Regions from separate parts of the Erwinia sp. HDF1-3R genome, predicted to be linked through region 2. Evidence: predicted binding sites of a transcription regulator. Region 2 holds the regulator's gene; each other region holds the start of a gene.
The links. The regulator Fur, encoded in region 2, represses iron uptake genes when iron is present. The targets are predictions, from matches to a motif close to ATAATAATGAGAACNACTATCAA.
Positions count from the first base shown of each region.

Region 1: exbB (tol-pal system-associated acyl-CoA thioesterase) is a predicted target of Fur. The motif match lies at 795-817, and genes of this name have one in related genera.
Region 3: AAGR22_RS21680 (TonB-dependent siderophore receptor) is a predicted target of Fur. The motif match lies at 1,188-1,210, and genes of this name have one in related genera.

Region 1 covers NZ_CP155071.1:4,113,360-4,115,564, reverse strand. The annotation lists gene metC (cystathionine beta-lyase) at 1-650, opposite strand, end outside; gene exbB (tol-pal system-associated acyl-CoA thioesterase) at 886-1,620, shown strand; gene exbD (TonB system transport protein ExbD) at 1,626-2,048, shown strand.
Region 2 covers NZ_CP155071.1:1,592,920-1,595,124, forward strand. The annotation lists partial or broken gene AAGR22_RS07355 (beta-N-acetylhexosaminidase) at 1-705, shown strand, start outside; gene fur (ferric iron uptake transcriptional regulator) at 767-1,210, opposite strand; gene fldA (flavodoxin FldA) at 1,586-2,116, opposite strand.
Region 3 covers NZ_CP155071.1:4,770,315-4,772,519, reverse strand. The annotation lists gene AAGR22_RS21685 (serine hydrolase domain-containing protein) at 1-1,082, shown strand, start outside; gene AAGR22_RS21680 (TonB-dependent siderophore receptor) at 1,308-2,205, shown strand, end outside.

The DNA.
Region 1 (2,205 bases), 2.3 Mb from region 2:
TCTGAATGGCCGATCAGGTATTTGGTACCGGCCTGGATAGAGATATCAATGCCAAAGGCCAGCGCCGGAAAGAGGATCCCGGCGGCCCAGGTATTGTCGATCATGATGATGACGTCCGGCGCCACGCGGCGCACCGCTACGACAATGGCCGGAATATCCTGAACTTCCATGGTGATGGAGGCCGGGGATTCAAGGAAGACCACTTTGGTGTTGGGCTGGACTAGCTCTGCAATTTCATCGCCAATATTGTGATCGAACCACTGGGTTGAGACATTCATTTTACTGAGAATTTTGCTGCAAAAATCCTGAGTGGGCTCATACACCGATCCCGCCATCAGCACATTGTCACCTGCGGCAACAAAAGCGAGGATGGCATTGGCGACGGCCGCCGCCCCGCAGGGATAAAGCGCACAGCCCGCGCCGCCTTCCAGTTCGGTCATGGCGTCCTGAAGAGAGAAGTGGGTGAGCGTGCCGCGACGACCATAGAAAAGTTCACGGTCGGCGCGCCCTGCTGTAGCGCGTTTTTTCTCTGCCACGCTGTCGAATACCAGTGATGACGCCCGTTGAATCACGCTGTTAACGGCGCCCTGGGTATAGCGTTTGCTGCGGCCAGCCGCGATCAGCGTGGTTTCGATTTTTTTTCTGCTCATCAATTGCTCAGTCTGAGAAAGGTTGATTTCTAACGTTAACACGGCGCGCCTGATGACGAAATTGAGCAATGCGCTGTATGACAAAGTTTCAGTCTGAAGCCAGAAAAGCGCTGATAAATGCGGGAAAAAAGCGGGTGGATGTAAATACTAATGATAACCACTATCAATTCAGCATTGATTTGGTATGATCCTGACTGGTTTTTTGCTTTTAGTTGATTTCCGTTGGAGAGACAGCGTGACGAATGATTTGATGCAGACGGACCTTTCCGTTTGGGGCATGTACCATCATGCAGACATCGTGGTTAAAGTGGTAATGATCGGACTGCTGCTGGCATCGGTCGTCACCTGGGCAATGTTTTTCAGCAAAAGCGCAGAACTGAGTTCCGCAAAGCGTCGTCTGAAGCGTGAGCAGCAGGCACTGGCTGAGGCGCGATCGCTACCCGAGGCCTCGAAGACCTGCGCAACCTTTAATGCGGCCAGCCTGACGGCGCTGCTGCTGAAAGAAGCGGAAGATGAGCTACAGCTTTCGCAGGGCTCTGACGACAATGATGGCATCAAAGAGCGCACCGCCTTCCGACTGGAGCGCCGCGTCGCATTCTTCAGTCGCCATGCAGGCCGGGGTAACGGATTCCTGGCGACGGTAGGCTCAATCGCCCCCTTTGTCGGCCTGTTCGGCACCGTATGGGGAATTATGAACAGCTTTATCGGCATCGCGCAGACGCAGACCACCAATCTGGCGGTCGTCGCGCCGGGTATCGCGGAAGCGCTGCTGGCCACCGCCGTAGGTTTGATTGCGGCAATCCCGGCCGTGGTCATCTATAACGTCTTTGCCCGCATGATCGCTAATTACAAGGCATCAATGGGCGACGTTGCGGCGCAGATCCTGCTGCTGCAAAGCCGCGATCTGGATCTGGCGGCCAGCAATGATTCACCGCGCCACGCCGCTGCTCAGAAACTGCGGGTGGGCTAAGTACGATGGCGATGCGATTGAATGAAGATCACGAAAGCAACGGCGAAATGCATGAGATTAACGTCACGCCGTTTATCGACGTGATGCTGGTGCTGCTGATCATCTTTATGGTCGCCGCGCCGCTGGCGACAGTTGACGTTCGCGTTAATCTGCCTGCTTCTACCAGTACGCCGCAGCCACGTCCCGATAAGCCCGTTTATCTTTCGATTAAGGCTGATAAGCAGTTGTTTATTGGCAATAATGCGGTGACGGACGAGACGCTGGTTAATGCCCTGAACGATCAGACGGCGGGTAATAAGGAAACCACCATTTTCTTCCAGGCCGATAAGTCGGTGGATTATGCCACGCTGATGGGGGTTATGGATAAGCTGCGTCAGGCGGGTTATTTGAAGATTGGCCTGATGGGTATGGAATCCACCGCGAAGTAGCGGACTGGACTGGTCGCGATCGGGCGTTAAAGGAGTAGGGGACTGTTGCCCGGTGTCAGGTATTTCGGCATCCTGTTGCCAGGTTGCCAGGTTGCCAGGTTGCCAGGTTGCCAGGTTGCCAGGTTAGGTTGTAATACCTGCGATACCGGTGGACAAT
Region 2 (2,205 bases):
TGGGCCAACAAGGGCTACGAGGTGATCGTCTCCAACCCGGACTACGTCTATCTCGATTTCCCCAATGAAGTGAATCCGCTTGAGCGGGGTTACTATTGGGGAACCCGTTTCAGCGACGAGCGCAAAATGTTCAGCTTTGTGCCGGATAACCTGCCGCAGAATGCAGAAATGTCGTTTGATCGCGACGGGAAAACCTTTACGGCTAAATCCGACAAGCCCTGGCCTGGTGCAACCGGACTCTCTGCCCAGCTGTGGAGCGAGACGGTACGCACTGACGGACAGATGGAATATATGATGTTTCCGCGTCTGCTGGCCGTGGCGGAGCGAGCATGGCACCGCGCGGGCTGGGAGCAGGATTACCAGCCAGGAAAAGCCTTTACCCGGGGCGAGACGCATTTTGTCGATAGTAAGACTCAGCTGAAAGAGTGGCAGCGTTTTGCCAACCTGCTGGGTCAACGCGAGCTGTCGAAGCTGGATCGCCGGGGAATTGAGTACCGCATCCCGGTACCGGGCGCGCGTATTATTGGCGGAATGCTGGAGGCGAATATCGCGCTGCCTGGCATCGCCATTGAGTACAGCGTTGATGCAGGCAAAAGCTGGCAGCGCTATGAGGCCACGGCCAAACCGCAGGTTGAGGAGGGCAACGTCCTGGTGCGCGCGGTCAGCGCCGACGGCAAACGCTACAGCAGGGTGGAGGAAGTCTGAAAAAAGCGTAAAAAAAAGCCGGTGGTGATCACCGGTTTTTTATGTTGAGCAACGCGGAAGATTATTTGTCGTGAAGCGTTTCGTCTTCACGGCAGTCACCTGTGGTGCAGTGGCCGTAAAGATAAAGACTGTGGTTGCTGAGTTTAATACCGTGGCGGGTAGCGATATCACGCTGACGTGTCTCGATAGACTCATCGCTGAATTCAATCACTTTTCCGCAGTCCAGACAGATCAGGTGGTCGTGATGCTGCTGCTGAGTCAGTTCGAATACGGACTTGCCGCCTTCAAAGTTATGACGCGTTACAATCCCGGCATCATCAAACTGGTTGAGTACGCGGTAGACCGTTGCCAGCCCAATCTCTTCGCCCATATCAATCAGGCGTTTATATAAATCTTCCGCACTGACGTGATGGCTCTCTGGTACCTGAAGCACTTCCAGAATTTTCAGTCGGGGAAGCGTGACTTTCAGGCCGGCCTTCTTTAATGCGGTATTGTTGTCAGTCATGCGGATATTGTCCTGTTACTTTGCTAGTCACTAAGTGGCTGAAAAGCCTTAAACATCGGTCGACGCAGAAAGCTAGGTGCGTCTCATTATAGAACTGATACTTCAAAATGGAAACCACGAGTGGGATGCGCAACCGCTGTGGGATGTAAAGTTGAGAACCCGATACGTCCAGGAAAGCAAACGCCCAATAAAAACGGGATTAACATTTTGCTCAGCACTCTTATCGCTCGTTGAGCGAGGAACGCTGAATAAGTGAGGTGACCGATGGCGATATTTTACAGATTTGCAGATGAAAATTACAAAGATGTACCTATTACTTCTACAGGTAAAACCACTGGCCCGATATGAGACAACGCCCACATCAGGCCGCTGCACTCAGGCTTCAAGAATCTCTTTCAGCTGCAGCTCGTCAAAAATCTGTTTAACCCATTGCTCGGTACGTTGCTGGGTCAACTCAGGCTGACGGTCTTCGTCGATGGCCAGACCGAGGAAATGGTTGTCATCCGCCAGCCCTTTAGAGGCCTCGAAATGGTAACCCGCCGTTGGCCAGTGCCCGACAATCACCGCGCCCCTGGGCTCAATGATGTCGCGGATGGTGCCCATGGCATCGCAGAAGTACTCGGCATAATCTTCCTGATCGCCACAGCCAAACAGCGCCACCAGCTTGCCGTTGAAGTCGATCTCTTCCAGGGTCGGAAAGAAGTCGTCCCAGTCGCACTGCGCTTCGCCATAGTACCAGGTGGGAATACCCAGCAGCAAAATATCAAAGGCTTCAAGATCTTCTTTGCTGCTTTTAGCGATATCGTGAACGTCAGCAACGTCTGTGCCAAGCTGCTTTTGAATCACTTTTGCAAGATTTTCGGTATTGCCCGTATCGCTGCCAAAGAAAATGCCTACGATTGCCATGAGTTTAATAACCTCTTGAAACTTAATGATATGAGATGGCTAACTTAAAAAAGATAACGGCAATGATAGCAGACAGCCACAGGGGGATA
Region 3 (2,205 bases), 1.6 Mb from region 2:
GGATAACCGCGGATGATTTCCCCGGCATAACCGTGGCCGTTGGTAAAGGCAATAACATTATCTGGCAGGGAACCGCAGGCCACGCTGATATGACCCCTGAGGTAAAAATCACGCCGGAGACCCGCTTTGGTATAGGAAGCATCACGAAAGTATTCATTGCGGTGATCATACTTCAGTTAACAGAAGAAGGTTTACTGTCGCTTGACGCTCCGCTGTCTCGCTGGATGGAAAAAGAGTGCCTTGCAGACATTGCCAATGCAGATGAGGTTACCCTCAGACAATTGCTGTCACATCGCGCCGGTATACCCAGCTGGGAAAATGAACCCTCATGGATCCACGCGGCTCGTGGAAAAAGTCTGGACCCGGCCAAAATATGGCAACCTGATGAAAATCTGGACTATATACGGGGGAGAGCACCCTTATGTCGTCCTGGGGAGGCGTTTCATTATTCAAATACCCATTTCACCCTGCTGGGACTGTTAATAGAGCGCATAACCTTAAAAGGATTAAGGGAAGTCTTAGCTACCCGGATTTTTAAAAGACTGGCGCTGACGCATACCGATATGGTCGTTGATCCTCAGACAGACGCCCAGGGCATTTCTAACAAATTCCACAGGGCAGACGCTTCTTTTATAGAAAACGCAGGCGTTGCGGATTGTTTTAAGACACATAATAAAAACCTCCTCAATGTGTCTGCTAATAACCTTTCCGTCGAATGGGCCGCCGGAGGGATCATTTCCACGTCACAGGATGTGCTAACGTTTATTCTGGCACTCAAAAATGGGCAGTTGCTCAGCGCAGACAGTTTGAACGAAATGCAGAACTGGATCCCGGCTGGCGATGCGCAAATGGGGCTGAGCCTCTTCAGAATCAATACGACTCTCGGCGTGGCATCAGGCCATGGCGGCAATGTGCTGGGCTTCAGTGCAAGTGTGTGGTGGTATGAAAAAACAGATTGTGCGGTAGCGATACTGACAAACGTGGGTACGATGCATGCTCACCCGTCTGCCAGATGTGCAAGCACGCTCTTCAGAGAAGGCAAAATAAGTAAACTGGCGCAGGAAATGTGTGCACTTAATTAATTCGTGGCCCGGCCTGGGGTTCGCGCAGCCGAATCAGGGCCACCCGCCTATATCCCTACACTTTTAATGAGAAAAGATAAGAAAAATCAACGCTTGAAAAGCTGAATAGGAAAGATAATAATTCTCATTGAGATTACACATATTCTTACATCTCTATAACGCGCGTCTTTCTACTTCACTCCTGCGAGACGGGAGCGATAAGCCTACTTATTTAAGGGATTGATAATGAGAATGCCTTTTATCCTGAAGCGTTCCGTTCTGCTCTGTTCTGTCGCACTTTGCACACCCGCTCTCACCTGGGCCGCCGATACCCTGGTCGTTACCGCACAGCCTGTCGAAACGGCTACTTCTCCGACCGAAGGCTATACGGCGAAAACCAGCAGCGGCGCTACTAAAACCGATCGCCCACTGATAACCACCGGCCAGTCTGTTTCCGTGGTGACCCGCCAGCAGATGGAAGATCAGGGCGCGATGGACGTTAACCAGGCGCTGAACTATACCGCCGGGGCCTTCACCAACTTCGCAGGGGCGGCCACGCGCTACGATACGGTTTCGCTGCGCGGCTTCCACGGCGGCGACGTGGACAACATCTTCCTTGATGGCCTGCGCCTGATGAGCGATCCCGGCAGCTACAATGTGCTACAGGTCGATCCCTGGTTCCTTGAGCGTATCGACGTCATCAAAGGTCCTTCCTCCGCACTCTACGGTCAGACCGTGCCGGGCGGCCTGGTGATGGAAACCTCTAAGCGCCCGCAGTTCTCCCCGCAGGGCCATTTCCGCCTGTTCACCGGCACCAACAGCACTAACGGCGCGGCCTTTGATTACACCGACGCAATCAACGAACAGTGGGCGTTTCGCCTGACGGGTATTACCCGCAACAGCGATACCCAGTATGACCATACCCGCGAAGAGAAATATGCTATCTCCCCGTCGCTGCTGTGGCAGCCGGATGAAGATACCTCACTGCTGCTGCGCGCCTATCTGCAAAAAGACCCCTCCGGCGGCTACCACAGCGCGGTGCCGGGTGACGGCAGCATCACCGAACATAATGGTCGTAAGCTGAGCACCGGCTTCTATGACGGCGACAGTTCGCTGGATCAGTTCAAGCGCAATGAGCAAATCT